DNA from 3 places in the Maridesulfovibrio pacificus genome. Region 2 is predicted to be linked to each of the others. Evidence: predicted binding sites of a transcription regulator. Region 2 holds the regulator's gene; each other region holds the start of a gene.
The links. The regulator sigma-54, encoded in region 2, starts transcription at its own class of promoters, with help from an activator protein. The targets are predictions, from matches to a motif close to CTGGCACGGNNNNTGCTT.
Positions count from the first base shown of each region.

Region 1: ACNI23_RS02110 (SHOCT domain-containing protein) is a predicted target of sigma-54. The motif match lies at 9,331-9,348, and genes of this name have one in related genera.
Region 3: ACNI23_RS07815 (OmpA/MotB family protein) is a predicted target of sigma-54. The motif match lies at 2,669-2,686, and genes of this name have one in related genera.

Region 1 is NZ_JBLZNE010000001.1:403,045-413,636, forward strand. It holds gene ACNI23_RS02070 (ribonuclease J) at 1-509, opposite strand, end outside; gene ACNI23_RS02075 (lysophospholipid acyltransferase family protein) at 502-1,221, opposite strand; gene katG (catalase/peroxidase HPI) at 1,464-3,647, opposite strand; gene ACNI23_RS02085 (hypothetical protein) at 3,750-4,178, opposite strand; gene fusA (elongation factor G) at 4,309-6,372, opposite strand; gene ACNI23_RS02095 (ParB N-terminal domain-containing protein) at 6,576-7,529, shown strand; gene ACNI23_RS02100 (SPL family radical SAM protein) at 7,542-8,642, shown strand; gene ACNI23_RS02105 (hypothetical protein) at 8,888-9,127, shown strand; gene ACNI23_RS02110 (SHOCT domain-containing protein) at 9,384-9,665, shown strand; gene ACNI23_RS02115 (hypothetical protein) at 9,732-10,202, shown strand; gene ACNI23_RS02120 (ribbon-helix-helix domain-containing protein) at 10,331-10,592, shown strand, end outside.
Region 2 is NZ_JBLZNE010000001.1:1,470,518-1,481,109, forward strand. It holds gene ACNI23_RS06850 (manganese-dependent inorganic pyrophosphatase) at 130-1,050, opposite strand; gene ACNI23_RS06855 (PTS sugar transporter subunit IIC) at 1,126-1,824, opposite strand; gene ACNI23_RS06860 (PTS sugar transporter subunit IIB) at 1,838-2,299, opposite strand; gene ACNI23_RS06865 (PTS sugar transporter subunit IIA) at 2,302-2,730, opposite strand; gene rapZ (RNase adapter RapZ) at 2,759-3,640, opposite strand; gene ACNI23_RS06875 (PTS sugar transporter subunit IIA) at 3,735-4,184, opposite strand; gene hpf (ribosome hibernation-promoting factor, HPF/YfiA family) at 4,188-4,724, opposite strand; gene rpoN (RNA polymerase factor sigma-54) at 4,776-6,191, opposite strand; gene lptB (LPS export ABC transporter ATP-binding protein) at 6,517-7,239, opposite strand; gene ACNI23_RS06895 (LptA/OstA family protein) at 7,257-8,882, opposite strand; gene lptC (LPS export ABC transporter periplasmic protein LptC) at 8,897-9,487, opposite strand; gene ACNI23_RS06905 (KdsC family phosphatase) at 9,488-10,009, opposite strand; gene kdsA (3-deoxy-8-phosphooctulonate synthase) at 9,999-10,592, opposite strand, start outside.
Region 3 is NZ_JBLZNE010000001.1:1,663,599-1,674,190, reverse strand. It holds gene ACNI23_RS07830 (Lcl C-terminal domain-containing protein) at 1-781, opposite strand, end outside; gene ACNI23_RS07825 (Maf family protein) at 784-1,386, opposite strand; gene ACNI23_RS07820 (MBL fold metallo-hydrolase) at 1,545-2,501, shown strand; gene ACNI23_RS07815 (OmpA/MotB family protein) at 2,745-3,467, shown strand; gene ACNI23_RS07810 (motility protein A) at 3,479-4,348, shown strand; gene ACNI23_RS07805 (glucokinase) at 4,560-5,516, shown strand; gene ACNI23_RS07800 (dihydrolipoyl dehydrogenase family protein) at 5,529-6,962, shown strand; gene ACNI23_RS07795 (substrate-binding periplasmic protein) at 7,026-7,796, shown strand; gene ACNI23_RS07790 (deoxyguanosinetriphosphate triphosphohydrolase) at 7,815-9,137, shown strand; gene ACNI23_RS07785 (S9 family peptidase) at 9,212-10,592, opposite strand, start outside.

The DNA.
Region 1 (10,592 bases), 1.1 Mb from region 2:
TCCAGCGGATTGCGGTCAATCTTGAAATCACCAGTATGGATTACCCGGCCTACAGGTGTTTCAATTCCCAGAGCGTAGCCTTCAATAATGGAGTGGCATACAGGGAAGAAATTGAATGCCATGTCGCCCAGTTGTATTCGGTCATGCGGGTTTACCACGCGCAGGTCAACATAGTCCTCAAGATTATGTTCGCGAAGTTTGTTTTCCACCAGTCCGAGGGTGAACTTTGAGCCGTAGACAGGTACATCTATATAAGGAAGCAGCCACGGCAGGGCTCCGATATGGTCTTCATGTCCGTGAGTGAGCACGATACCTTTCAGGGTATCCTTCATGGTCAGGATATGATCAAAGCGGGGAATTGCTATGTCCACGCCGAAAAGAGCATCGTCAGGAAAAATCAGACCGCAGTCGACTACCACAGCAGTTTCAGCAGTGCTGAGCATCATACAATTCAGACCGATTTCGCCAAGGCCCCCGAGCGGACAGACTGTAAGCTGAGGATCACTCATCTCTCAGCTCCGCGTAGGCTGCGCCCATTACTTCTTCGAGCTGTTCTTTGAGTTTGACGCGGTCACGGACTTTGTATTCTGAAATATCAATGGGCGGCAGGGCTTTGATTTTTATTTCCTGAAAAGGATTCATCCACAGGCTGTGTTTTTTGCAGACCCTGTTAACGCCGTACATAACCACCGGAGCGATGGGTTTCTGGCACTTAAGGGCCAGGACCATTCCGCCTGTTTTAAATTCCATGAGACCGTCCTTTTCCGGAGCGGGGTTGCGGGTTCCTTCCGGAAAGATGAGCGGGGAAAGGCCGCTATTGGCAGTGTCAATGGCGTTCTGGATGTCGCGCATTCCCTGTCTGCGGTTTTCGCGGTCAATAGATATGTGTTTTCCCGCGGTCATCGCGTGTCCGAAAACCGGGAAATCGAAAAGTTGCTTTTTCGCTACGAATTTGAATTGCCAAGGTGCAAGATATTTGAAGAGCAGGGGGATGTCATAAAAGCTCTGGTGGTTTACCATGAAAACATAAGTTTCATTTTCATCAAGGGCGCTTAAGTCCACACGGTTTGTGCTCGCGCAGAGCCAGACAACAAGTTTACCCCAGTTCCGCTCACACCAGTGGCTGGATTTCTGGGTGCGCCCAATAATAGCCACGATGGAAAAGAAGATAGTGGCCGGGAAAAAAACAAGATAAAAAAATAAGGTTCTAAGTAAGCTCACGATAGTAGTAATTATGGGTTAAACTGTTTTGCTGGAAAATATATTGAAGGCCGCGGATTTCTGAATTCAGCCGACCAATCATTAACTAATAACAAATAAACCACCCATTAAGTAGTTTAATTTTTCCCGCTGGACAAGGGGAAAGGGAAAATAATGAAAATAACGCCTTTGGGGCATATGGTAAAAAAGCGACGTTCCAAAATAATGAAACGTCCCTTTTTGTAGTCGTTAATTAAGTTAAATCAAAAAAGGCCTAGATTCATAACCTTATCCCATGCGGAGATGAAATCGGTTACAAATTTCTCTTCTGAATCATCACAGCCATACACTTCGGCAATGGCCCGGAGCTGTGAATTGGCTCCGAAGATAAGGTCAATGCGGGTTGCGCTCCACTTTAACTTACAGCTTTCGCGGTCTCGTCCTTCAAACAGTTCTGCATCTTCGGAAGTAGGTGTCCATACAATATCCATATCGAGCAGGTTGTTGAAGAAGTCATTGTTTAGGCTTCCCGGTTTATCTGTGAATACGCCGTGTTTTGATCCATCAAAGTTTGCATCTAAAACACGCATCCCGCCGACGAGTACGGTCATTTCTGGTGCGGTCAGGGTCATGAGCTGGGCTTTGTCTACCAGAAGTTCTTCCGCGGTAACTGAGTATTTTATTTTCTGGAAGTTGCGGAAGCCGTCAGCCGCAGGTTCCAGCACAGAAAATGAATGTACATCGGTCTGTTCTTGTGAAGCATCGGTACGCCCCGGAGTGAAAGGCACGGTTACATCAAATCCTGCGTTCTTTGCACCTTGTTCAACTGCCGCGCAGCCGCCCAGTATGATCAGGTCGGCGAGAGATACTTTTTTATTTCCGGATTGGCTGTTGAATTCCTGTTGGATTTCTTCAAGTTTGTTCAGCAGTTCCGGCAGTTGTAACGGCTGGTTTACGTACCAGTCTTTTTGCGGCGCAAGGCGGATTCGCGCACCGTTGGAACCTCCGCGTTTGTCGGAGTCACGATAAGTGGAAGCGGATGCCCAAGCTGCGGATACCAGCTTCGAAACGGATAATCCTGATGCCAGAATTTTAGCTTTCAAATCTGCAATATCAGTGTTGTCTATCAGTTCGTGATCGACTGCGGGCACCGGGTCCTGCCAGATGAGTTCTTCATCGGGGACCATAGACCCCAGATAACGTGAGCGCGGTCCCATGTCGCGGTGCGTCAGCTTGAACCATGCCCGTGCAAAGGCGTCCGCAAATTCTTCAGGGTTTTTATGAAAACGTTTGGCAATGGGCGCGTATATCGGGTCCATGCGCAAGGAAAGGTCGGCGGTAGTCATCATTGGAGGATGAGTCTTGGATGGATCGTGTGCATCCGGTACAGTCTTTTTAGCTTCCGGGTCGGATGGATGCCACTGCCATGCCCCGGCAGGACTTTTCTCAAGATTCCATTCGTATCCGAACAGGGTATCAAAATAGCTGTTGTCCCACTTGATGGGGGTCGGGGTCCATGCGCCTTCTATGCCGCTGGAGATGGTATCGCCACCCTTGCCGCTGCCGAATTTGCTTTTCCAGCCCAATCCCTGCTGTTCAATCGGTGCTCCTTCGGGGTCCGGGCCTACATTCGCTGCGTCTCCGGCTCCGTGGCATTTACCGAAAGTATGTCCTCCGGCAACGAGAGCCACGGTTTCTTCATCGTTCATGGCCATGCGGGCAAATGTTTCGCGTACATCCTTGCCTGAAGCCACGGCATTGGGGTCGCCGTTAGGACCTTCGGGGTTCACATAGATCAATCCCATCTGAACTGCTGCCAATGGGTTATCAAGTTTACGGTCACCTGAGTAGCGGGTGTCGCCGAGCCATGTGTCTTCATCGCCCCAGTAAATGTCTTCTTCCGGTTCCCAGATATCTTCGCGGCCTCCAGCGAATCCGAAAGGCTTCAGTCCCATGGATTCGATTGCGCAGGTTCCGGCAAAGACCATCAGGTCGGCCCATGAAATTTTGCGTCCGTATTTTTTCTTGATGGGCCAGAGCAGCCTGCGGGCTTTATCAAGATTTACGTTGTCCGGCCAGCTGTTAAGCGGGGCTAGGCGCTGGCTGCCTGATCCGGCTCCACCGCGCCCGTCACCGATGCGGTAGGTTCCGGCACTGTGCCATGCCATGCGGATGAATAATGGGCCGTAATGCCCGTAGTCGGCAGGCCACCAATCCTGCGAATCGGTCATCAGTTCGAATAGGTCTTTTTTGAGGGCTTCAAGATCAAGCTTTTTGAATTTTTCAGCATAGTTGAATTCTTTATCCATGGGGTCAGATTTTGCTGAATGCTGATGCAGGATGTTCAGGTTAAGCTGGTTGGGCCACCAGTCTTTGTTTGATGTGCCGCTCCCGGCTACCTGACTTGAAGAGCGCCCTGTTACTGGACATTTCTTTTCATCACTCATGGTTTTTATCTCCCGTTTGCGTGAGTTCGGAATTTTACGATTGCGACCACATTAGCATTTATTTGCAGTTTAATCCAAGGGAGAGGGTGCGTTGGATACAATTTAATTTGAAGCGTGGGGGACAGATTTTTTTGCGTTCTTTTTAATCCTGATCCATGCCGTGAGTAGTGACCCTGCGCAAACAGCTATTATAAATAGGATATGTGATTGTTGAATCCAGCGAAGGTCTTGAACCCCAAAAGCGGTCAGCTTAGCTCCGGCCTCTATTTTTAGAGTAGCTACAAGTGAGCCTAACTGATTCAATTGTTCATGGTATTTCAATAATGCTAGATGGTTGTTAATGCAAAAAATAAGGTAGGCCCCAATAATTACTAGTGGCTCCTTCATAGTACGTACGGCCTTGTCGCTTTTTAATATTATTCCGACGACTGTAAGCGATACAACGCTGAAGTAGTCCCATATTTTGCCGACTTGCTCGGTTTGAGCTTGATACACGCTAACTGCATTTAAAACGAGTTCCATATTTTCCATTCTGTCCTCCATTAGTTGAACTTACATATGTGTATTATTGTTATAAGTCTAGAACTGTAGTTAGGCAATATAAAAGGCCGGGACACATGTCCCGGCCTAAGTAGTTCAACCATAGTAAATAGATGCAGGTTTATTCGTCCTTACCCGCATTGTATTCTTCGATGACCTTGTCCGCGATCGGCGGGGGGCATTCTTCGTAATGGGACATTTCCATGGTGAAAGTTCCCTGACCACCGGTCATGGAGCGCAGATCCGGTGCGTACTTGAGAATTTCGGACATGGGCACGTGGGCCTTGACCTCGGTTACGCCTGCGGTGGAGTCGGAGCCGAGCACCTTACCGCGGCGGGAGGAAAGGTCACCGATGATGTCACCCATGAATTCATCAGGAACTTCAACCACAACGTTCATAAGTGGCTCAAGCAGGGCAACCCCGGCTTTTTCGCATGCCTTTTTAAAGGCCATGGATCCGGCAACCTTGAACGCCATTTCCGAGGAGTCAACGGAATGGTAGGAGCCATCGTAAAGGGTTACTTTGAAATCGATGATCGGGGACCCGGAAAGGAAACCCTTCTGGGCTGCTTCCTGAACACCTTTGTCTACTGCGGGGATGTACTGTTTCGGAATTACACCACCGACAATGCTGTTGACGAATTCATAGCCGTTACCCTTGGTCTGAGGCTCGAGCTTGATCCAGCAGTCACCGAACTGACCGCGTCCGCCTGACTGCTTCTTGAAACGTCCCTGAACTTCGGCAAAACCTTTGATGGTTTCACGGTAGGGAACCTTGGGTGCGTTAAGAACGATTTCAGCCTTGTAGCGGCGCTTTGCTTTCTCAACGGAGATTTCAATATGGTTCTGACCCATACCGGAAAGCAGGATGTCGCCGGTTTCCCCATCGCGGGAAAGGCTGAGGTTAACGTCTTCAGCAAGCAGCTTCTGGATAGCTTGAAAGACCTTGTCCTCATCGCCTTTTTCCGCCGGAGAAAGGGCGAAGGTGATCAGCTGCGGAGCCAGCTGCGGTTTTTCGAGGGTAAACTTGTTGTGGTCATCGCAGAGAGTATCGCCGGTAAAGGTTTCCTTGAGCTTGGCAAGAGTGATGATTGCGCCGGGGCCAGCAGGATTTTTGAGGGGCTTTTGGTCCTTGCCTACCATTAGCTGGATATTGCCCATTCTTTCCTTGGCGCCGGTATTGGTGTTGGTCAGGGTCTGGTCGCCGCTGACTGTTCCGGAGAGAACGCGGCAGACGGTAAGCTGTCCGGCAAAGGGGTCGGCAATGGTTTTGAATACAAAGCAGGCAACAGGGCCGTCTGCGGAAGATTCACGGGTTGTACCGTCTTCACCCTGCCATTCGGGATGGTCAAGCGGGGAGGGCAGATAGGTCTGGATCATATCCAGCAGGAAGGAGCCACCTTTATTTTCCAGTGCGGAACCAACGCATACCGGGAACAGGCTGCGGTTTTTAACACCTGCGGTGAGGCCTTTTGCGACTTCTTCGGGAGTGAGTTCGCCTTCTTCGAGGTATTTTTCCATGAGATCTTCATCACTTTCCGCGATGTTTTCGATCATGGTTTCACGCAGGACTTCTACTTCGTCTGCGATATCGGCGGGGATATCTCCCTTGGTAACCTTTCCGTTCTCTTCGAACAGATAGGCCTGACCGGAGAGCATATCCACTACGCCCTTGAAATTTTCCTTGATTCCGATTGGATAATGCAGCAGTACGGGGCTGATGCCGAGGGAAGAGTTTAGGCTATCGAATGCAGAATCGAAGTCTGCACGGTCTCGGTCCATCTTATTGATGAAAATAACAGTGGGGAGGTTTGCTTTTTCAACTGCTGCCCATGCTTTGCGCGAAAGGGGCTTGACTCCGTCCACGGCGTCAATGGTAAAGACAACGCCGTCGGACGCGGCTAGAGAGTAGGGCAGGTCTCCGCAAAAGTTTGCATCACCCGGAGTGTCGATCAGAAAGTGGTCATTTTTGTCCCACTTGTACCCGGCGAAACCGGACTGGATGGAACCGCGGCGTTTAATTTCTTCAGGTTCGGTATCGAGGGCGGTGGTGCCTTCCTCAATCTTACCGAGTCTGTCGATCACACCGGCATTAAAAAGAATCATCTCGGCGGTAGAGGTTTTGCCACAACCGCCGTGGCCCACAAGTGCAAAAGTCCTTTGGTTTTGTAAAGCTTCAGACATTCAACAACTCCGTTTCTCTGAATGTTCACAGCCGGGACCTGACGACCCGGCCAGTACAGGTCTAAAGGTGCAACTTATAATTCTTCCTAATAATCCCTATAGGTATAGCCCAGCTAACATGTCAAGCGTAGATAATTAATTAAATATCGTGCATAAACAATAATTGAGCACGACCTTATTCCGTTTTTCGGAGGTTAGATAAATTGAGTAATCCCAGTGTTTGCAGCCTTTCACCGGCTGATATTGACTGTTCCGGTCCATGGCTTCTGCACCCTGAATCCCCGGTTGAAAAACTTATTCCATCGTTGAAAAAGCACGGACAGCTCGTTCCGGTGCTGGCAGTCGAAGAATCCGGCAGAACCCTGCTTGTTGCAGGCAGGTCAAGGGTTGCTGCCGCTTCAAAGCTTGGAATGGATGTTTTGGTGCGTTATATAGATGCAGCTGATGAAACCTCAAAAGCGGTGCTACATCTTGAAGAAAATAGCGCGCGTTTAACAGACGAATCGGTTAAGTTGGCGGCAGTGCGCTTTTTTGCCGCACGTATGGATGCGGCTGAGCTTCCCAAAACAGTTGCCCCTCTGCTTGGCATTAAGCCTAAATCAAGGGACATGAAATTCTGGCTTGATTGGATGGAACTTGAACCGGAATATGATGAGTTGCTCAAGCTCGGGCATATCCCTTTGGCAGCGGTTTCAGTGCTTATTAAGCTTGATGAAGCTGACCGCGCCGCGTTGATTAGTTTTTTTGAGAAGCTGAGTTGGTCCCGTTCCAATGCGGTTAACTTTCTTACTTGGCTCTACGAGACTTCACGTCGCGAGAACAAATCCATTGTAGAATTGATTTCCGTTCCTGCATTTGAAGCTGCGAGAGAGAGTGAATCGCCCAAGGATGCGGTTACCCGTTTCTGCAAGGCTGCAAAGGAACTGCGTTATCCCAAGCTTAGCGAGCTGGAAAAGGTTCACAACAAGATCGTTTCAGAAATTTGTGCCGGAACCAAATGGCGGGTTGAACCAGTTGGCAGTTTCGAGACCGGGGAAGTCATGATCCAGACTCGTTTCAAGAGTCTTGAGATGATGGAAAAGGCTATGGCTGACCTTGAGTCCATCGCTAAATTTAGTGGCTGGGAAGAGCTTTTCGAACTTGGTAGAGACAAGTAGCGGATTTAAAAAATGAGCAATGATTTAGTACTTCCCGACCATTTAAAGGGAATAGAAAAAATATATATTGATCGCAGCATGCAGAAGGTTCCGCTTACAGAGCGGGTGCTTTCACGCATGCCCGACCTCCCGGTAGAGGTTGTGGACCCGGAGAATTTCCCGCATGGGGAACTGGGTGGAAAGCAGTCCCTGTATCTTAAAGAGTACAAGGGTAAATTTTTGCGGTTTTGTCCCGGCACCCGTTACTACCATTGCTGCGGATACCGGATCATTCATATCGGTGAGGGCTGTCCTATGGCTTGCTCTTACTGTATTTTGCAGGCTTACTTTCAGGACAATGTGCTTAAAGTCTGGGCCAACCAGAATGATCTGTTCGATGAGCTGGGCAAGGCTTTTTCTGCGGATATTTCAACCTGTTACCGTGTCGGTACCGGGGAATTCACTGATTCCCTCGCCCTTGAAGCGGTCACCGGATACAGCCGCGATCTGGTAGAATTTCTTGGCGATTATCCCAACGTCTGTTTGGAGCTTAAGTCCAAGATCATCGATCTTTCATGGATGGACGTGGTCAAGCGAACCGACCGTCTGCTTCCGGCTTGGTCCCTCAATGCTCCGTTTGTTAATGAGCATGAGGAGTTTGGTGTATCAACTCTCAAAGAGCGTCTTGAAGCCGCCCGCACCTGTGCAGATGCCGGTTTCAGGGTCTGCCTGCATTTTGATCCCATTATCCGTTTCGACGGCTGGCGTGAAGGCTATGCTGAAATCATCGATATGATTTTCGATTACGTGAAGCCTGAGCAGATTGCATATTTCAGCCTAGGCTCATTCAGGCATATGCCGCACCTCAAGCCGATCATTGAGCAGAACTTCCCGGAAACAACTTACATATTCGATGAGTTCATCACCGGTAATGATAACAAGATGCGACTGCTGCGGCCCCTGCGTCTGCGTCAGTTCAAGTTTATCGTAGACCGCCTGCGCAAGCATGGTATGGGTAAGCAGCTTTACTTCTGTATGGAATCTACCGAAAACTGGCAGGATGTGTTCGGCTACACTCCTAAAGATCTGGGCGGACTCGGCAAGCATCTTATGAAACAGGCTTTCAATGATTAGAATTGTTTAATATCGTATTCAACTCAAACCCCGCAGCACTAATAGTGTTGCGGGGTTTTGTTTTGCACAAAAGCGAAGGGATGTGTTGCACACAGGTTATCCAAGTCGTGCAAGTTTTTGCATTTATTTATATTAAGTTAAAATTAACAGAGTCTTAAGTGCTTCTCTAATCAGTGCTGATTAAACATTTTTTTGTTTCTGGCATGCAGTATGTAATTCTATTTACAAAAATCGCGAGGTTTAGAATGGAATTATATGATGTTGCAGTTGATGTTTTAGGCGTGCTTTTTTCTGATGGGATGGCAGGAGCCGTCTTTTGGATTCTGGCTATGCAGTTAATTTTTGCAGTTATCGTCATCTGGGCTGCGTTTCGTTCTCTTCGCAAATCAGCGGATACATCCGAATTTTCCACGGCTTTCTACGTTAAGAAGAAACGCTATGGGATTAATGTGATGGATGACAGACCTTACGATTATCTGAAATAGTTGTGGGGGAAATATAATGTTTACACTGAATGAGCTTCTTGCTTTTGTTTGTATTATGTTTTTTGCATATCATGCCCTGTTTGGCGGGTCATAATCTGCTTTTGAACAGTCTTTGTGCAAAATCTTGTTGTTCATTTGTGAAGCGAAATGCACATTTGTCAGATGTTGAAATTGTAATGTGTTATATTTACTACTTATATCTCATGGCATGAGTTATGCTTTTAGCTTAGTAAAATTAAAAGAATGAGGTAAGGACATGGAATTTATCAGTGCATTAAGCAGTTGGTGTAGCGGTTCAGGATTCGGTCATGGTGCCGGATATGGCATGAGTGGTATGAGTGGCTGGATGCCTTTTCATTTTGGCGGTATATTACAGCTCGTAGTAATCGGGTTGATTATTTATTTTACTGTGCGCATGTTTCGTAAGCCGGATACCGGCACCAGTGCGCCCTCCGCTCAGGATATTTTGAAGAAGCGTTACGCTTCCGGCGAGATTGACGAGGAAACTTACATTCGCATGAAGAATGAATTGAAGTAAGGAATAAACTAGTTTGATTAGCTGTTAAACTTGGTGTAATAACTCAATTAAAGGGGGATTACACCAATGTCCTTACAAGATTATAAAGATCGCATTGATCGCTTGCAGAAAGGGCTGGGAAAAGCCTTTGCTGAAAATCCTTTTATCCTGAATATTCCGGGCAAATCCATCGCGTTAAAGGTGGACCCCTATTATTACGTGGCCTTCGAGCCTGCATTTTCCGAAAACTTGAGCCGTTTCGGGGTCATGCTGCCCAAAAACGTGCGTGATACCTTGGTGCGTACCGGTAACTTGGTTACAGATCACGAGACCCGAAACCCTATCATTAAAATCCGCATGAAGTGGAATGACCGATCATATGCCATGAACGTCTGCTTCGTGGAATCCGGTTTCATCGACCAGGCCTTGAAAATTTATGGCGGTGTCAAAGAGGAAGTCGGATTATCCGAAATCCGTATTCTCGAATCCGAGCGCGAAAGGCTGGAAGAGTTCTTTGGTGAGCGGACACTTTTGAAAAGTGTGGCGTTTGTGGAGTAGGGGATTCTGAAATTTATTAAGAAAAGAGCCGCAACATCGGTTGATGTTGCGGCTCTTTTTTATTCTCTTGTCCATATTAAAATTGTTCAGTAGGATTAAATCCTACACAAAATTTGGAGGTTCATTTTATGCGTTCAACCAAGCAAATGAGCATAACTTTACCCCTTGAGATGGCAAAGGCAGTTAAAGAAAAAGTCTCGTCTGGTGAATATGCTTCTGAGAGTGAAGTTATTCGTGACGGTCTGCGAGCACTATTGGCTCGCGACAGAGCTGTAGATAATTGGCTGAAAAGTCAGGTTGGTCCTGCTTATGACGCAGTAAAAAAAGATCCTGAGCGGGGCATTAGCTTAAAAGAAATGCGATCCCGGATTGCCACTGAGATTGAGGAAG
Region 2 (10,592 bases):
TTAGATAAGATTAGGAACCGTAAAAAAATTAATGCGGGAAATCAACCTTAACAAGGATGCTGCTGAACAAATAAAAAAAGTCCGGCAGGACTAAACCCGCCGGACTTACAGAAGCGATGTATACTTAACTTATGCGGAGAAAGCTTTCTCGAAGTTAGGTACAACCTGCTTTTTGCGGGACATTACGCCTTCGAGGTATACTTTGGTACCTTCGGGAGCAACGCCGAATGCTTTTTCAACAACGGAAGGATCATCGGAAACGATGAGCATTTCGGAACCTTCTTTCATGATGTCGGTAAGCAGCAGGAAACAGCTGTGACGGCCGTCAGCTTTAACTTTTTCAAGTTCAGCGTAGAGGTCATCTTTGATGTCGTTGAATACGGACAGGTCAACAACTTCGAGCTGGCCGATGCCAACTTTGTTGCCGGACATATCAAAATCTTTGTAGTCACGGAAGATCAGTTCGTTCATGGAAGCACCTGCAACAGCAGACTTCACGTTGAACATTTCCATTCCGAGAGCCATAACGTCTTCAACACCAGCGATCTTTGCGAGTTCTGCAACAGCTTCTTTGTCAGCTTCGGTGCAGGTTACGGACTTGAACATAACGGTGTCGGAGAGGATAGCACAGAGAAGTACGCCAGCAATGTTTTTGGGAACTTCTACGTTGTAGAATTTGTACATTGCGTTGATAACGGTACCGGTGCAGCCTACGGGCCATACCCACATTTCGAGGGGGTTGGGGGTAGTAACATCACCAAGTTTGTGGTGGTCAACTACTGCTACAACTTCACCCTTATCAAGGTTGTCCATGGACTGAGCGAGGTCAGAGTGGTCAACAAGGATAACTTTCTGATCGGTAGCGTCGGTCATTACTTCGGGAGCAGCGCAACCGAATTTTTCCAGAACAAAAGCGGTTTCAGGAGCGATTTCGCCCTGTGCAACAGCTTTGGTTTCTTCTTTTACTTTGGACCAGAGGTCAGCAATTGCGATTGCGGATGCAATGGTATCGGTATCGGGGTTTTTGTGTCCTACTGCGATAATAGCCATAATGATTTCCTCCTAAGAAATATGGTAGCTAATTGAGCTTGTGTCTTCTATCACAATCTTTTTTCTCTGCCAAGCCTATATAATCCCGGCAAGGATAAAAAAGCCGAACAAAACCACTCCGAAGACAAAAGTGGCATAGGCTTTCCGCAGTCTGAGGGCCAGTAGGCCTCCAAGACTTGCTGCAATCCATAGAAAAGACCATTTCATATCCACACCGGCGACCAGCGGTCCCCATTTGTGAAAAAATATACAAAGGATATAATGAAGGATTATGGTGCTTGTCCAGAAAAAAAGCCAAGAAGTGACAAAAGTTCTTAAAATAGATCGAAAAACCAGCTTTTGCGGGAGTTGATCGCCAGCTTTTCCCTTGCGAGCCCAGCCGATAAGCTTATTATGCCCCCTATTATGCCACTGCCTTAGTGAAGAATCCATCCACGCACCGATGCGTGCCAAAGGCAAACAAGCAAGCAGAATGACCATAACCTGTCGTGCTTCTGTAAACGCAAAAGAAGTGGTCAATGCAAGCGCGGCAAATGTAGGTGCTAAAATATGAGGAGGTATATAGGTTCCGGCCGGGATATTATCCAACCAGAATAGCTCAAAAAAGACGGCAATCTTAAGACTGGTAGCCACATCTCCGGTAACAGCACCCCAAAGAGCACCTACCACGAGCGGCCGTTCAAGAAGTCCGGGATTTATCGTAAAGCGGAAAAGCGAAAAAATCGCAAAAAAAAACCGATCAATGCAACCCAGACGGGAAAGGATAAAGCTAATCCTTGAAACAGACTCATGAGAACCTCACCTGTACAGGATCATTAGGAACGCAGCGGAAATCCAGTTCTATACCCTGTCCTCTAAAATAATGAAGACAGGATTCATCATCCGAACTTAAAGCCACGCTGGGGGAAATCTGTTTTTTACCGGGACCGTAATGAATGTTGCCGATATTAACCGAACTGAAAATGAAACCGGAATCCAGGGCCCTACGCACATCGGCACAGGATGAAAACAGAATGATAGTACTGCCGTTACCGTTGTTAAGAGCAGGAATCGTATCGTTTAAATCATCTACCGAACAAAAAGAGCAGCTCACCGATTGCGGAATCGCCAGCGACATGATCTGCTGCTGCAAATCATCCCGGGCAACAGCATCGTTAACCACGATTATATGTTTTGCGTGGGTGTACGGTAGCCATGTTTCAATAATCTGCCCATGAACAAGACGGTTATCAATTCTCACCCACATCATGGTTACCCTTTGGAAGTTCGTTTTCGCAGCATTTCACCGGCAATGACAATGCCTTTCGCCGCTGCTTTGCTGACCTCTTCGGCCATCTTCTGCAAAGACTCGTTACGCATCTGAAAAGCTTTCAGAAGCATGGGCAGGCTGACCCCGGTCACAACCTCAATATCATCCCCCTGCAGCAGGGAAAGACTGAGGTTAGTGGGTGTTCCACCAAACATATCGGTAAGGATGAGAACTCCGTTCCCGTTTTTCACTTCGGCAATATTGCTCTTCAATGAGTCCACCGCCGCATCGATGCCCTGAGAGACATCGACACTAAGGGAGAGCACTCCCTCCTGAGGACCGACAATAAGTTCACCCGCTTCAATAAGCGCCTGTCCGAAGTTACCATGGGTAACAAGAACAATTCCGTTTTTACTAGATTCTATGCCCATCTAAATTCCCGATATATTCTACAAAAAACTATTTCAAATGAATGTGCTTATGTTCAAGAGAAACAGAATAACCATTATCTTTAAGAGTTGCAAATACCCTTTCTGCTGTGGCAACGGAACGATGCCGTCCTCCAGTGCAGCCTAAAGCGATAGTCAGCCTGTATCTTCCCTCCTCCTCGTAAAGAGGAAGGACATATTGAAGGAAATCGAGATATTTCTCAATAAAAATAGAGCCCGGTTCAGTACCTAAAACATAATCTGAAATAGCTTTATCCTGACCGGAAAGTGGGCGGAGCTCTTCTTCGAAATATGGATTGGGAAGAAATCTCAGGTCCATAACCATATCGGCAGCGGTAGGCACGTCATGCTTAAAACCGAAAGACATAACATGTACGCGCAGTCCGCGAGTCTTTTCACTAAGCTCTGCCCATTTTTCCTGAATACGGCGGCGCAGATCGTGAATAGAATAGGTGGTGGTATCAATAACCAGATCGGCCTGCTGGCGCACTTCGCCAAGGATTTCCCTTTCTTTCTCAAGAGCCTGCTCTAAGCCGATATCTCGGGACTCAAGAGGATGCAGACGACGTGTAGTAGCGTACCTGCGCACAAGCTCCGGCAAGCGGGCTTCAAGGTAAAGAATGCTTGGGCGATACCCCTTGGAGGTTAATTCTTCGCGTGTGGCCTCCCAGTCAACACTGAACTCAAGCTGACGTAAATCCATACCCAGCACCAGACCGCGATATGCATTGTCACGAGTATTGAACAGCTCAACCAGGCGCGGAAGCATGCTCGCAGGCAATCCGTCCACACAAAAAAAACGCAGATCCTCAAAGACCCTTAGAACGGTAGATTTACCGGCTCCGGAAAGACCGCTCACAACAATCACAGGAAAGGAATCTACATCGACCACCTCAATATCCTCCTTGCGCAATAGCCTACAAACAAAATTAGCAATGACCCAAGTTCATTGCTAATCTGATTTGTTAATTTGAAAAATGTCGATTCTAGCTGAGACCGAGGAGCTTAAGCAGCTCCTGCTTGTCATCTGTCTCTATAAATGCCTGCCGAAATGCTTCATCTTTAAGTTGCCGGGAAATCTGTGCCAAAACCTTCAAATGAGCACCGGCCCCCTGTTCGGGGGCCAGTACCATAAAGAATATCTTACATGGCTGCATGTCCAGAGATTCGAAGTCGACTCCCTCGCTGGATCGGCCGACCACCACGACAATCTCTTCAAGACATTCCAGTTTACCGTGGGGGATGGCTATGCCATCCCCGATTCCGGTTGTTCCAAGTTTTTCGCGATCATTAAGGACCTTAAGGGCATTTTCCACATCCACTTCCAGACCTGCGTCCTTTAGGGTGGAAACCATTTCTTTCAGAACTTCACTCTTATCAGAGGCCTGCAGTTCATGAATTACAAGGTCCTTTGCCAGATTATCAGTTATATTCATCAGTTAGTATCCTGGGTCAATTAAACCGAAGTCGCCATTATTGCGGCGATAAATTACGTTTATGGCTTCATTATCCGCGTTGCGGAATACGAGGAATTCGTGGTCGAGAGTCTGAAGCTGCTCTGCGGCTTCATCGACACTCATAGGCTTGGGAACAAAGGAGTCAGACTCCACAATCACAGGTTCCCTATACTCTTCCTCTCCATAGCTGAGAATATCCATTCGGGCAGGAGCTGACTCCTTACGCCTATGGCTTCTCATCTTTTCGTTTGCGCGGCGAAGCTGGGCTTCAAGCTTGTCCAGAACCATATCCACGGTGGAATACATGTCCTCGGACACTTCGTAAGCTGAAACATGAAGATGATCAGAGCTGAAAACAACTTCCGCAACATGCCTGAACTTATCTACTGACAGATTCACCTGCATATCAGTGTTGTCAGGATTGCTTACGTACTTTACCAACTTGGAGAAACGGCTGTTTGCATATTCCTTAAGATGTTCGGATGCGTCGAAGTTCTTAAAAGTAAATGCTACGTTCATAAAGAGCCTCCTTAGTAAAGGGTGAATATGCGTTGATTTCTCCGGACTACATTAGAATACTTTTTTCCTCTTGGAAGAGGAGAGAATCCCCATTGCAGTCCTATACTTGGCTACGGTCCTTCTGGCTATGTTGACTTCCAGTTTCTCTTTGAGAATCTCAGCTATCTTTTCATCGCTGAGGGGTTTCTTTCCGTCTTCTTCACCGATCAATTTCTTGATCGTCGCCTTGACGGACTCGGAACCGACCTGAGAACCGTCATCCAGACCGAGCGCACTATTAAAGAAAAATTTAAGTTCATAAATCCCATGCGGAGTAGAAACATACTTATTAGTAGTGATTCGGCTCACAGTGGATTCATGCATCTCGATGTCTTCCGCAACCTCCTTAAGAATAAGCGGTTTTAACTTGGTGACACCGTGGGCGAAAAACTCTCGCTGGAATCTCACTATGGATTCAAGAACCTTATATAAGGTACGTTGCCGCTGATACAGGCTCTTCATCAGCCATTGAGCGGAACGCATCTTGTCCTGAAAATATTCCTTGTCATCTCCCTTGGTTGATTCAAGAGTCTCCACATAAAATGCATTCATTTGCAATTTCGGAAGACCGTCTTCGTTCAGAACTATGACAAAATCACCGTCATATTCATAAACATAAGCATCAGGGCTGACATAGAAAGAGTCTCCACTTGAAAAACTTGCTCCGGGCAGCGGATCAAGTGTCTGCATCAAGTCCAGATAACTCTTTAAATCCTCCATACTGAGCTTGAACTTTCTTGCCAGAGGCTTGTAGCGCTTCTTTTCAAGATCATCCAAATGATCCCGGACCAGCGAAACCAGAATTGGATCATCGTCAAGCTTCAATGCTTCCAGCTGGATAAGCAGACATTCCTGCGGAGTCCTTGCCGCCACGCCTACCGGATCGAATCGCTGAATGCGATGCAATACCTTTTCTACATCTTCGATTTCAGCATAGCATGTTTCACAGACTTCTTCCAAGTCTATCCGCAAAAAACCTCCCGAACTTAAATTACCAATAAGACATTCACCTATGGCAATATCCTTCTCAGTAAAATCGGAAAGAGTCATCTGCCAATGCAGATGGCCATCAAGGGATGCCGACTTGGTCAGGCGTGCTTCAAAAGAAGTTCCTTCTTCATATGATTCCGACTCGCGGGAAGAGGACTGCTTTGATGTACTGGAAAATTCACCGAGATAGTTCTCCCACTCGGCTTCCTTGGAAATTTGTGCTTCTTCGGCAGTAGCGGTGCCTGCATCCGCATCGGGAGAGTCTGTACGCTCCTGAGCTTCAGCTTCTTCAAGGATAGGATTCTCCATGAGTTCCTGGTGGACGGTATCCACCAACTCCAATCGGGAAAGCTGCAACAACTTGATCGCCTGCTGCAGCTGAGGAGTCATTACCAGCTGTTGAGTAAGCTTTAATTGTTGTCTAAGTTCCAACCCCATATATTCAGGCCACCTTGTAAATTGATTCGTGTATTTTCAGATTCAGATTTATTGTTACACTATATACTGGACTAAACTTTTTTTTCATTCTTTTAATCCGAGCTTGATTCAACTATGCCACATCCCATTGCAAGATGCAACAAAGACCTCTGATTTGTCTGAAATTTAAGGATTTTTTATAAAATAGAAATGCATATGAAAAAAGTGTACCAATGTTCTGCCCGACTGTAAATCGACAAAGACAAAATTCATCAAACTTTACCAAAAAAAAGCCGAAACTCATTAGAGTTCCGGCTTGTAAAAAATCAATTCTCAGCACGCAAAGCTAAAGACTGAAACTATCACCCAGATAAAGTCTGCGGGCCTTGGTGTTTTTCACGATGTTCTCAGGTGAACCATTCAAAATCACTCTGCCCTCATAAACAAGGTAAGCACGATCACAGATAGAAAGAGTCTCGCGAACGTTATGGTCGGAAATTAAAATCCCAAGCCCCATATCCTTAAGCGTGGAAATAATATCCTGAATATCAATTACCGCGATTGGGTCAATACCCGCAAACGGTTCATCAAGCAGAATAAACTTGGGGTTATTAATCATGGCGCGGGCGATCTCAAGCCTGCGACGTTCACCACCTGAAAGGTACATTGCCTTCTGGTCGGCAAGACGGAGAATGCCAAGCTGATCCAACAGCTCGTCCGCCCTTTTCGGCACATCCTTACCGGAAAGGCCCGTATGCTCAATAATTATCTCAAGATTCTTACGCACGGAAAGCTTTTTGAAAATTGAACTTTCCTGCGGAAGATAGCTTAGTCCCAAGCGGGCCCGCTCATGCAAAGGCAATCGGGTAATCTGCTGCTTATTAAAATAAACATCCCCGGACGTGGGTTTAACAACACCTACGAGCATATAAAATGTTGTGGTCTTACCGGCTCCGTTCGGACCAAGCAACCCCACAACCTCACCCTCACGCACGGTCAAACCGATTCCACGGACAACCTCTTTGGGTCCGTAGTTCTTAACCAGTTTTTTGGCGATAATTGCAGACATAAAATTCCTTTAATGACCTAAGGGGAAACATTTTTAGGGGTATAGAAAATGGCTTCGATAGGCTTATTACCGCCAACAACCTCTGCTCGGTTATCCTTCAGATAAAATTTAATTTCATCACCCTGAATAAGGTTGGGACCATCCTGCAGTTCTGCATTACCATTCATATAAATGATTGAATCACCCACCACATAGGTCAGCTTGTCGCAATGCCCTTTGCGTTTCTTCATGACTACTTTTACGTTACCGGCAGCCACGATCTTCTTAATCTTGTCCTGAGTATCGGAAAGAGAATCACCTTCAGGACGCAAATGAGCGGTCAAAGTGTCAGAAGTAAGAGTCACATCAAGGCGCACAACCTTAACTTTACCGGAAAAAGTAATCCGGTTGCGATTTTCACTGAAAGTCATCTTGGTAGACGTAATCTTGATGGGCACTTCGTCCGGTCCACCGGGCTTGCGCTTCTTGCTAGGTTTTTCTTTTTCCATGACCGGAGCTTCCGCCTTAAGATAAGTACCGAAAACATAGCCGACACGCTTCAGTTCATTATCCTTACCCGGCTTGAAAACAGGATACCATTTTCCTTCCCCCTGCCCCACGCTCACAGCTTCTCCAAGCTCAAGCTTATCTACAATCAAAGACTTGGCATCAGGTTCGGAACGAACATTAAGCACAGCTGTAGCATACATGGTTTTAGTTTTAACGGGAGCCATCAGCATTTCATCCATGGCTTCTTCCATGGCAGCAAGTTCGCTGCCACGCTTAACTTCCGCCTTTGCCTTACGCACCTCTTCAGCTTCAATCTCAGCTTTACGGGCGTCTATTCCGGCCATCTGGGTTTTCTCCAGATTTTTGGGATAAGGGGCAAGAAACGGTCCCCATGCATAACCCCAGACAGGGGTATCGTCTTTGACCATGGCATCAATGCGATAAAGGGCGTACATGCCACCCTTCTCAGCCCCGACCTGTGCGCGGTGTCCGGGACTGAGCACACCTACAGCCTTTGAAGTGGCCACAGGTTTTTCTATCACATTGATTTTGCGTACGGCGTAACGAATACGGGCATCATCAAGAACAATGTCCACATCATCCTTTTTGATATAACCAAGCGCATCAGCCTCGGAATATACCGGAGCGTCAGCTTTGAAAATTGCGTACCAGCCGTCCTTGAGAAATCCGACCTTGATTTTATCGCCGGACTTGATCATCCCGCCGGTTGAAGACTTAACTGTCCGCTCAAGATAAAACTTTAAATCCTTGCCTACATAACGGATATCACCCCAATCGGCCAAGGGACTGTCAGCTGCAGCGGAAACAACAACCTTGCGTGAAATATACCCTACAGGCGCGGCAGTCTTTTCAGCAGAAGCAGGATACACCGGAAACCAGCTCCCCTGAGCTTTACCCACCAGAAAACTTTCCGCCGGAGAAAGAACCCAGACGACCTCGCCTTTAAAATCCGGCTTGGAACGTACGTTGGCAATTGTCCGAGTAATTTTCAACTCGGATTTGTCATAGGCATGGGCAACAGGGCCGACCAAAACAAAGGCAAAGAAAAATACCGCACAGACAATGGCGGGAGAAAGCAGCGCAAATATGGACCTGCCGCGCAACAATGAACTCTTTTCAACTATATTATTCAAATGAATGCTCGCTTCTATTGAGGCATTACCACCATGTCCGGTGAAATCAGGGCTTCCATTCCGTCTTCAATCATAATTTCACGGGTAACAAGGTCCACCTTGACCCGTTTGGAAGTAATATAAACAGTCGGACTCTGCACCTTCACATTCCCTTCGAGGAAAAGCAGGTTATCCTTGGGTTTAAAATCAAGGCGATCAGCCACAAGCCCCATATCACCATAATGTCCTTTGACATCATCCCAGAGCTTAAGACCTTCACCTTTCTGGCTGACCTCACCATGCAAAGCACTAACAAAAACTTCCTTGCGGTCCCGACCAAGATAATATGTAACCCGGGGTTTGTCAGCAATGACCAGTCCTTTCTCCTGATCATAATCTGCACTTCCGGCCCGCAGAATCCACTCAATATCACCTCCGGTACCCTGAATCAGCTCAATCTCCTCAGCGGAAATATCAGACTGGTTCTTATTGGAAAGAAGCGGATTCTCCACAGCCTCACGGGCCATATGCGGAAAAGTTCCATACTTCTTACCAAGCAGGGTTCCGGCGCAGACCCCGATAAACAGGGCCAGAATCAAATATAAAACTAAGCCGACACGGCCCATCTAGCCTGCCCACTCTTTCCAGATGTCATTCAACTTGCCCTGCGCGTCAAGAATAAAAGAAATCGCTTCGCGCACGGCGCCATGCCCGCCATCCCGGCTGGAAATCCATTTGGATATACCAAAGACCTCAGGCTGGGCATTTTTTACTGCCATAGGCAAGCCCACACGGAGCATTACCGGGACATCAATCCAATCATCACCAACGTAGGCGACTTCATCGTCGTTGAGTCCTTTTTCCTTAAGCAGTTTCTCGTAAAAAGGAAGCTTTTCCTTCTGCCCCGGATAATATTCGGTAATCCCAAGCTCGGTAACACGCTTTTCAACGGCACCATGATTCAATCCGGTAATTACCGCCAGCTCGATACCTGCCTGCTGCGCGAACTTGATGCCAAGCCCGTCCTGCACGTTAAAACGCTTAGTTACGTTCCCGTCCTTATCGTAATAAAGACCGCCGTCAGTAAGCACGCCATCCACATCAAGGATAAGCAGCTTAATTTTTTCAGCACGAACTTTAGCAGACATAATCAATGCTCCATGCAGCCAGAAGGTCCTTGATCAGATCTTCAGCACGGTCAAGGGGCCAGCTGTTGGGACCGTCGCAAAGTGCGCAATCCGGATCCGGATGGGTTTCCATGAAAACACCGGAAGCCCCCGCAGCCACGGCCGCACGGGAAAGCACAGGAACGAACTCACGCTGGCCGCCCGACTTACCGTCCAGACCGCCGGGAAGCTGCACTGAATGGGTGGCATCAAAAACCACCGGGCAGCCCAGTTCTTTCATAATCGCCATGGAACGCATGTCTACCACGAGGTTATTGTAACCGAAGGAGGCACCACGCTCCGTAAGCCAGATACGTTCATTGCCGGCTTCGCGCAATTTACCCACAACATGACGCATATCAAGGGGCGCAAGAAACTGTCCCTTCTTAACGTTGATAACCCGCCCTGTATTGGCAGCGGCAACAAGAAGGTCGGTCTGGCGGCAGAGAAATGCGGGAATCTGGATCACATCAGCCACTTCACCTACAGCTGCGGCCTGATCCGGAATATGAATGTCGGTAACAACGGGAAGTCCGGTTTCATCCTTAACCCGCTGCAACCATTT
Region 3 (10,592 bases), 190 kb from region 2:
GCAGGCGCCAAGTTAACTGAGAATTAATGTTCAGGTCTTTGATCCTATCCAATGCTCCCTGCCAGTCGACCAATCCGGCAAGATCTGCCTCTTTGGCCCAAATCAACCCCGTCATCATATCCAACACGCCATACGAGGTGAGCTTAAACCGAGGATCGGGCCATGCCTTTCCCATCTGTAAGGCGCCATCCTGAAATGAGCCTTCACTCTTGATCCTGTCCCCTGTGACATTAAAGCAGTTCTTTTGTCCTGTTTGCGCCAGAATGGAGCTTTCCCCTCTTACAGGCCAGCCCATACTTGGATCTTTCTTGTTGCCATAAAACATCCGCCCGCCCTCAAAGTGGACCCGCCAAGCATAAGCCGGAGCAAGGGCAGAGGTCGTAGAAGTCCAATACCAGCCAAGAAATAAATTTCGAAAAGGATGATCTTTTTGCAAAGCCGGCTTTTTATCTCCGTGCGAAATAAGGCTGCGCAATTCCCTTCTATTTGGCAGTCGCCAATCACTATATCCCAGAAATTTATCTTTATTTAGCTGGGTAACAGCATCAAGGGTCTCGTCCCATGCCAGCGGGTAAGTGAAGACGTCCGCCTGTTTAAGCCAAGTCAGACCTGTCAGCTTGTCATGGACTAAGTTCTCTTGTTCGTCGAAGCGGTTGCCTTCCGTGACGATTCCTATGCCGTACTCTGCATCCTGCCCACTACCATCACACGGAATCTGCTCGCCAGACGCAGTGTAGCAATGTCGGAGTCCTGTGCTGATAATATTAGATACCGGTTTCATCTTTATCCATCTCCCGCAACAACCACACCCCAATCCATCAAGCTTTCAATCACGCGAGCAAGAGGCAGTCCGACAACATTGGTGTATGATCCGCTGATTCCTTTGACCAGAAATGCTCCTTGTCCTTGAATGGCGTATGCTCCTGCTTTGTCGTCCGGTTCTCCGGTGGCAGCGTAGGCGCGTACTGCCGCTTCGTTGAAATCTATGAATTCAACTTCAGTTGAGACTGCATAGCTCAGTTCCTCACCTTCAGGGGAAATAATTGCGCAGCCGCTTATTACCTTGTGCTTACGTCCGCAAAGGGACTTCACCATCTCGTAGGCTTCTTCACGGTTTACGGGCTTGCCGAGGATGTCGCGGTCACGGACTACTATGGTATCAGAACCGAGTATGTATGTTCCGGGATTGTTTTCAGCTACGTTTATGGCTTTCAGTTCAGCCATTTTTATGGCGTAGTCTTCCGGAGCCTGACCGGGGGTCGGGGTTGGCTCTTCACATGTTGCTGGTTTAATCTCGAATTCCAGTCCTGCTGATTGCAACAGATCCTTGCGGCGCGGAGAGCCTGATCCAAGTGTCAGCGGTTTTACAGTTTTATATATGCTCATGATGATTCCTTTTTAGTAATTGATACTTTTGGTTGATAATTTGAAAATGATTAAATGTGAATGCTCTTGGTCGGGATCATGTTATTTTTTATACACTTTTGTTGCTCTTTTGTGCTTCTGGATGTAATAATTAATAAATTTTTGAGCAGGAGTAATTAATGAAGGTATGCATCTGGGGAGCGCGCGGTTCCCTGTCTGCCACATTCAATGCCGAAAGAGCCAGAGCTAAAGTCAAGGCCGCACTTGAGATCGCAGTTGAAAAGGGAATCGATTCAACTACGGATCTTGACCTGTTTATTGACAATGAGCTCCCTTTTCCTGTTCGAGGTTCCTATGGAACCAATACCCCCTGCATCCAGATTGAAGGGCAGGGCGATGAATATATCATTTGCGATTGCGGAACCGGATTGCGTGATCTGGGCAACAAGATTATGGCTGACCGTCATGGTGCACCGGGAGCGCATTTTCATATTCTCATGTCCCACCTGCATTGGGACCATGTTCAGGGCTTTCCTTTCTTTGTCCCCGCTTACATTCCCGGTAATAAAATAACATTCTACGGCGGGCATCCTAGTATTGAAAAAGTTCTGCGTAATCAGCAAAGTGAACCTTGTTTTCCGGTTCATTTTGATAACCTGGCTGCAGAATTTGAGTTCGTTCGCTTAAAGACCGGGCAGAAATTTCAACTCGCCGGGGTAGATATTGAGGTTAAAGCCCAATACCATCCGGGCGGTTCCTTCGGATATCGTTTTGAAAAAGACGGCAAGTCCGCTGTCTATTCAACTGATTGTGAGCACAAGAGTGCAACAGCCCTCGCTGATAAGGGGTTTGTCGAGTTCTTTAAGGAAGCTGATCTTTTGATCATGGACGCCCAGTATTCTTTTGCCGAGGCTAATTCCATCAAAGAAGACTGGGGACATTCCAACAACATCATTGCGGTTGAGCTTTCCGGTATGGCTAAGGTTAAAACTCTTTGCCTTTTTCATCAGGAACCGGTGCGGGATGATTTCCAGCTCCAGAAGTTTCTGGATGATACCATTGAATTTTCACAGCTTGCCGAGTTCAGGCCGGATAAAATTATCATGGCTCAGGACGGGTTGTGTATCGACCTGTAGCATTTTTCCAGTATAGCAGATGAATTGAATGACGCTTGCCGAGTACGGTGAGCGTCTTTTTTTTCGGATCATCCGTTTATGTCCTATTTTTGACTTTTTCAATTTTTATCCTTTCCTTAAGTAAAAATAGTCTTTCTTAGCCCCTGTAATATACACTGTTACGGAGATTGGCATTACCCTTGCTTCATGAATCGAAAGAGAACCACGGGGCTATCCCGAACTCATCAGACGATGGAGCATGGTATGAAATTAGATGAAATGAAATGTGAACTTGACCTTTTGGAGTTTAATTCAGGAGATACGGACACTTCCGGCATGAATGGCTGGGCTGTTCCGTGGTCTGACCTGATGATGGTTATGTTCGTTCTTTTCGTAGTGCTGTTTATCTACAGTCAATCGAAGGAAAATATAAAGGTCATTTTCGAAGGTAACGCCCAGTCAGAGGTTGCAATGAATCCTGCTGACGGTTTGATTGAAATGATTTCATTTCACCGTGATGCCATGTCCAGTTCCGCCAGAGTTATCATGACTCCCGAAGATGTGTTGTACCGCAGCGATGACGGTGCCGTGAGCATGAAAGAAGAAGATGGCGAACTTAAAATCGTCATGCGCGGTAACGCCTTTTTCGCTTCTGGACAGAATGTTTTTGAAGATAAGACCCGTCAATATCTTGCTGAAGTTGCCGAGGTTCTCAAGACCAGCAAGCATGCCATTCATATTATAGGTCATACTGACTCTTCTGATGCTGCTAAAGTGGGCGCGCAGAACGCTTTCGAGCTTTCCGCAAGACGCGCCGCCAAGGTTGCAGAATATCTGATCAATACAAAATCAATCGATCCGGTTCGCATTATAGTCAGCGGACGCGGCGGGGTTGCCCCTGAACTGCCCGGAGATATGGGCAAGGTGGAAGGCAACAACCGCAGAGTTGAGATCGTGGTTATTAATACTGACGTCAATGCCCAGTAAGGAGGTCTGTAATGAATAAAAAGAATTTAATCGGTGTCATCGTCGCCTCGTCCATCTTTGCCGGTAGCTTCTGGCTTAGCGGTGGAATTGCCCTCTACTGGAACGCCGCGGCCCTTGCCATTGTCCTTTCTGGTTTGGCTGTTGCGGTTCTGCTCAGCTATCCGGTAGAGCAACTTCGTGAAGCATTCCGGGTGGTGCAGGATACTTATTCCAGCCGTCTGGCTACCCATGAGGAGATTGTTGAGACCCTGCTTGACCTGAGTGTCCGGTCCAAGATGGACGGTATGCTTTCCCTTGAAAAAGCGGGCGAAAAAACTACGATTTCTTTCTTGCGCCATGCGCTCATGCTGTTGGTAGATAATTTTGAGGAAGATGAAATCAAGGATTGCCTGAAGACTGAAATGTCATTTTTCAATATGCGCCGCGGGGAATCCGAGCGTGTATTTCAGTCCATGGCCCGTTTTGCCCCTGCCTTCGGTGTTGCTGGTTCAGTAATCGGTTTGATCGGCCTGCTTATGGGCATCGATAATCCGGCAATGATTCTTAAACATATTCCGGTTGCCTTTATTTCAACCCTCTATGGCGTAATCTTCAGTAACATGATCTTTGCCCCTATGGCTGAGACAGTACGCTGCCGGACCCGTAACGAACTGATTAACCAGAAGATGATACTTGATGGCGTAATTGCTATTAAAAATGAACAGAATCCTTACAAACTGGAAAGAAAACTTGCAGCTTTTCTAGTTGTGGATGACCGCGAAGAGAAGGCTGAAGCTCTCAGGAATATAACCCGCAAGTATATCAAGATGCGCCGGGAGGAGAAGAAGTCCAAGGACAAGATTCTGCATGAAGTCCCTTTAGTGAAAGCTAAGGCTTCATAGGCGTATAGATCAGATCTCCAAACATAATTGAATAATATCCCGGTACGGCGTCCCGAAAGGGAACAGTCCGTACCGGGTTTTTCTGTGTCCGGATTTTGACAAGATAAAGAGCAGTGAATCAATCTCATTTATTTATTTCTATGAATGTATTAGAATTTCGGTCAGTTTATCGGGAAAAGATAATTAATTTTCAGAGCAGGGGATTGCTATAATGGGACTTGTTCTTGCCGTTGATATTGGAGGCACAAACAGCAGGTTTGCCGCATTTGAGTCCGGTCCGGGCCATAAGCTGGTCATGAAGGAAACAGTCTGGCTCTCTAGTGTTGAAGCACGCAGTTTTGATCATCTCATGAAAATGTTGGCAGCGAGTGATTTTCCGTATTCGCCGTCAGATTTTGATGTCACGGTTATAGCCGTGGCCGGTCCGGTGATTGGCGGTGTTTATTGCAATGTTACCAATGTTGATTGGGATGTGGATTTTCGGGGCGGTTATAAAAAGTACGGTTTCAACGCTGCCGTGCTGATCAACGATTTTGCCGCTCAGGCCTATGCCTGTCGCACCCCGGCGGTGGAGGGGTGCCGGATCATCCATGATGTCGAGATCTCACCAATTGGTACGGTGGGAGTAATCGGTGCCGGTACCGGACTGGGGCATTGCGCTTTGGTTCCTGTTCCAGTTTCCGAACTGGGGTATGTTCCTGTTCCGTCCGAGGGCGGGCATATCAGCTTCCCCTGCCAGACAGCAGACGAGCTGGATTTTTGTAGATTTGTTATGGATAAACGTAAGATTTCTTATTGCTGCGGTGATGAAGTGCTCACCGGACGCGGCTTGAACATGCTGCACCTTTACCTTACCGGGGAAGATCTTGAACCGAAGCAGGTTGCCGAGAAGATGAAGCAGGGCGGTAAGACTCTTGAATGGTATTCTCGTTTTACTGCCCGCTGCTGCCGTAATTATGCCATTACTGTTTGCGCCACCGGAGGGTTGTACATTGCCGGAGGCATTGTGGCTAAGAATCCTTTTGTGGTTGATCAGCCTGTGTTTATGGAAGAATTTCTCGATTCCAGTTCCATGGGTGATCTTTTGAAACAGATTCCAGTCTTTTTAAATGACAATCAGGAGAGCGGGCTTTACGGAGCTGCCTTACGCGGTGTGCTGCATATTTAAAGTGGAGAGAGTATGGCAAGGTATGATTACGACCTAGGCATCATTGGCGGTGGAGCTGCCGGACTGACCATTGCTGCCGGGGCCGCACAGCTTGGCGTGAAGGTCCTGCTGATCGATAAGGAAGATAAGCTGGGAGGGGATTGCCTGCACTATGGCTGCGTTCCCAGCAAAACTTTGATCCGTAGTGCCAGAGTCCGTCATCTCATGGGACATGCGGGGGATTTCGGCCTGCCCGAAGTTGAGCTGCCCCCGGTGGATTTCGCACAGGTTGCCAAGCGCATCAGCGAGGTCATCGACACTATTCAGGTCCATGATTCCGTGGAACGGTTCAATTCTTTGGGCGTTGAAGTCCGTTTCGGGAAAGCATGTTTTGTAGATTCTCACGCGGTTTCCTTAAACGGGAGCAGTGTCTCGGCCCGTTCGTGGGTGCTTGCAACAGGTTCTTCTCCCTCAGCGCCGCCTATCAAAGGGCTTGATGAAGTTCCGTACCTGACCAATGTAGATATATTTACCTTACAGGAACTCCCTGAATCATTAGTTGTTCTCGGTGGTGGTCCCATAGCCGTGGAAATGGCTCAGTCGTTTCAACGGTTGGGCAGTAAAGTCACGGTGATCCAGCGCAGCAATCAGATTCTCAGCCGGGAAGATGAGGATATGGCGAGTTACGTCATGGAAGGTATGGCTGAGGATGGGGTGCGTTTCATTCTTGGGTCAACGGTCCATGAGGTCAGGAACAGCGATGAAGGAGTTGAAGTCCTGCTGGAATCAGGTGGGGAAAAATTGACCGTTACCGGTTCGCAGTTATTGGTCGCCATGGGGCGCAGGTCCAATACTTCCGGGATGGGGCTTGAGGATATAGGTATAGATACTGAGCGTGGATCAGTTGTGGTGGATGCCCGCATGCGTACCTCTGTTCCACATATCTATGCTGCCGGCGATGTGACTGGTCAGCATCTTTTCACCCATGCCGCAGGATATGAAGGCGGAATAGTCGTTTCAAATGCAGTCTTTAAAATCCCGCGCAAGGCTGATTACACATGGCTGCCGTGGTGTACTTATACCGACCCGGAACTTGCCAGTGTGGGTATGAATGAAAAGGCAGCCCGGGAGGAGGGCGTTAAGTATAAGACGGTAATTGAAGAATTTTCATCCAGTGACCGTGCCCTTGCAGAAGGTGAGGGACGGGGCCGGATCAAGTTGCTGCTCAATGAAAAAGAGAAGCCCATCGGTTGCCAGATTGCTGCGGTTCATGCAGGAGAGTTGCTTTCTGAGTGGGTGGCTGCTGTGAACGGTAAGGTGGGGCTTGCAACGCTTGCCGGGGCTATTCATCCCTATCCGACTCTCGCGGAGATGAATAAGAAGGTTGCCGGAAAATTGCTTGGCGAGAAAATATTTTCTGACCGGGTGCGCAGTATTTTGAAGTTTCTGTTTTCTTATCGGGGGTAGGCAGTTTTTGCGCGCTTTAGTACATCCATTGTATCGGGAGTAGGTTTAGGGTAATAATAGTCTATGACTCCTAAGACATTTAAAAATAGCGCACTATTAGCCGCCTTGTTTGTTTGCGTTTTACTTGTAAGCGTAGCAGGCTGGGCGGAAGGTTATTCTTTGGTTTCCTTGGAGTATGAGCCGTATTCATATACTCAGAATGGTTCCTTTAAAGGCTACGATATTGAAGTCATAGAAGAATGTTTCCGCCGCATGGGTGAAGATCTGGATATTGAGCTTATCCCATGGTCACGGGCATTGAAAATGGGGATGGCCGGGGAAACCGATGGGGTTTTTGGTATATTCAGGCGCCCTGAACGTGTTGAAAAAATGTTTTTCAGTGAACCTGTGCGCGCAGAGAAGATTTCTTTTTTTGTGCGCAAAGACTCTCCCCTTGTTTTTAACGGTGATTTAAATCAACTTAGGAATTGCTCTTTCGGAGTGGTTAGTGGGTACAGTTATGGGAAGGAAGTAGATTCCTTCTTTAAAAACGAAGTTTCTGAATCACAGGTTGAAGTAGGCGTTTCACCGGAAATGAATATAGCTAAGCTTATTCGAGGCCGATTTGATATCTATGTAGGTGATACTTTTTCCTCCTTAAATACCATGCATAAAATGGGAGTAGCGGGACAGATTCGAAGGCTGGGTCCTCCTGTCAATATAAGTGCTGTTTATGTTGCTTTTTCCAGAAAACGCAAATTGGGGCGTCTGCGTGATAGATTTGACGCTGCCCTTGAGGCAATGCGTGTGGATGGAACTTTGGATCGGATAAAGAAAAAATATTTTGATGAGTAGTCAAAGGATAAAATGTAAATGAAGTGGAATAAGTTATTAAGCAAGCAGAGAATCGGAAAAGAAAAATCAGACTACGCAGATAAGGACCGCAGTGAATTTCAGCGCGATTTTGACCGCATAATTTTTTCATCGGCTTTCAGAAGATTGCAGGACAAGACACAGGTGTTTCCGCTTTCGCGCAGTGATTATGTGCGAACCAGATTGACCCACAGTCTTGAGACTTCCTCCGTGGGCCGTTCTCTCGGTAATATGGTCGGCAGTCGGCTGGTGGAAAAATATCCCGACCTTGATCTGATTTCCTCTGAACCGGGAACAGTGGTGGCTACAGCCTGCCTTGCTCATGATATCGGCAACCCGCCTTTCGGACATTCCGGTGAGGATGTTATCCGGGATTGGTTCCAATCTTCCGAAATTGGTTCAGAGCTTTGCTCAATGGTTGATGCAGAACAGCGAAATGATTTCATCTGGTTTGAGGGTAATGCGCAGGGATTGCGTAATATCCTCGCCTTGCAGCGACCATACAGTAAAGGGGGTATGCAACTGACTTGTGCAACCTTGGCCGCTTTTACCAAGTATCCTTATGTCTCCGGGCATATCAAGGATAAGAAGAAGTTTGGCGTTTTCGCCAGTGAAGCTGACATTTACGCTGAGGTTGCCGAGCATCTTGGGTTGATTGAACTGGAAGATAAAAAATGGGTACGTCATCCTTTTGCCTATCTGGTAGAGGCTGCGGATGACATTTGCTATCACGTCATTGATATTGAAGACGGGCACCGTCTTGATCTGATTTCTTTCGATGAACTACGCAGCATTTTCTTGGATATCCTTGAAAATAAAGCGGATATCATTGATCGAGTTGACCGCATTCCCGGCAAGAAAGAACAGGTGGAATATCTGCGGGCCTGCACCATTAATGCTTTGGTGGAAAGTTCGTGTGGAGTCTTTTTCGATCATGAACAGGAAATTCTTGCTGGAGAATTTAATTCCAGTCTGACTGAGGAAATCAGAAAGGCCAAGGAGTTCAGCAGACTCAAGAAAGTTGCAATCGAGAAGGTATACAATTCCACAGAAGTTATTGAAACCGAGGCTGCTGCTTATGAGGTGCTATGGAAGATTCTGGATTTTCTGGGACGCATAGTTATCGAAATTCATACCAAGGGTAAGCTGGGTGCGAAATGTAAAAAGTCCGTCAAACTGTTGCCGGAACTTTACGCTCCGTCTACTGAGGCTACTGTATATCAGAATACCCAGAAGATTGTGGATTACGTTTCCGGTATGACCGATACTTTTGCAGTGCGGACCTTTAATAAGATTTCCGGGATTTCCCTGTTGCGCAGATAAGTCGATTACATTTTAGAGAATAAACAAACGCCGCTTTCATTGAGAAGGCGGCGTTTGTTTTAGGTATTATCAACCTACTGCAGCAGGTGCTCGTCCAAGAATTTTTCCATGGCTTCATAGAAATCAAAGCGGTTTTCCTGATTATGGAAACCGTGGCCTTCGTTGTCCTTAACCATGTATTCCACAGCCACGCCGCGGTCCCGCAGGGCTTTGACTATCTGATCGGATTCGGCTTTTTTAACGCGCGGATCATTAGCTCCCTGAGCTACAAAAAGCGGGGCCTTGATCTTGTCCGCATGGAATACCGGTGAGACTTTGCGCAGGAGTTTGTAGTCACGGACTGGATCACCGACCTTGATGTAGAATTCTTCCCTTTCGGTCTCCCAGTACGGAGGCAGGGTCTCCAGCAGGGTGAACAGGTTGGACGGGCCGACGTAGTCTATGCCGCAGGCATACAGGTCAGGGGTAAAGGTCAGTCCGGCAAGAGAGGCGTATCCTCCGTATGATGCGCCGTAAATGGCAACCCGCTCAGGATCGGCAATGCCTTGATCTATAAGCCAGTTGACTGCATCAGTCAGGTCGTTCTGCATGTTGAGGCCCCACTGCTTGAACCCTTTTTCCCAGAATTCTCGGCCATATCCCACAGAGCCCCGGAAGTTAACCTGCATCACCGCAATACCGCGGTTGGTCAGGAATTGCACTTCGGGATTGAATCCCCAATAATCTCTGGCCCAAGGGCCGCCGTGAGGATTGATGAGTACCGGCAGGTTCTTAGCCTCTTTTCCTTTCGGAAGGCTTAAATATCCGTTGATGGTCAACCCGTCACGCGAAGTGAAGGATACCGGTTTCATTTCAGCCAATTTAGACTGATCAAACCACGGGCTGACTTCCGCAATTTTTTTGAGCTGCTTGTTCTCAATATCATATATATAACCGGCACCGAGGCTGCGGTCAGAGTAAGTACGGACAATGCATTTGGATTCATCCTTGTTCGCATCAGTGATGATCACCTCATATCCGGGTAGCATTGCCTCCAAATCGGCTTGAACCTCTTCTCGTTTATCATCAAAAAAGACGTAATGATGCTTATCTGTATAAAATCCAGCTCCGGTGATTACCTTGCGTGTTTTGGAATAAAGGAGCTGTACAACGTCCACATCCGGGTGTTCGAAAACAAGGTGCTCCAACTTCAGGGTCGCCGGGTCGAAAAGATAAATAGCCTGTTTGTCGCGGTCGATGTCCGTGCTGACGTAGAATTTTTCGTTTTTGAAATCAAAAAGCAGGGGAGTAAACGCTGTCCTGAAATCCATACTCATGATGGGCCGGAATAAATTATTTGCATTTTTCCGGTAGAGGATGACGTTCTGACCGTTGCGGCTGGCAATAGCAAGGCGCACTGTTCCGTTATGATCAGTCATCCATCGACTGACATCGCCGGGATTACGGGCTTCAAGT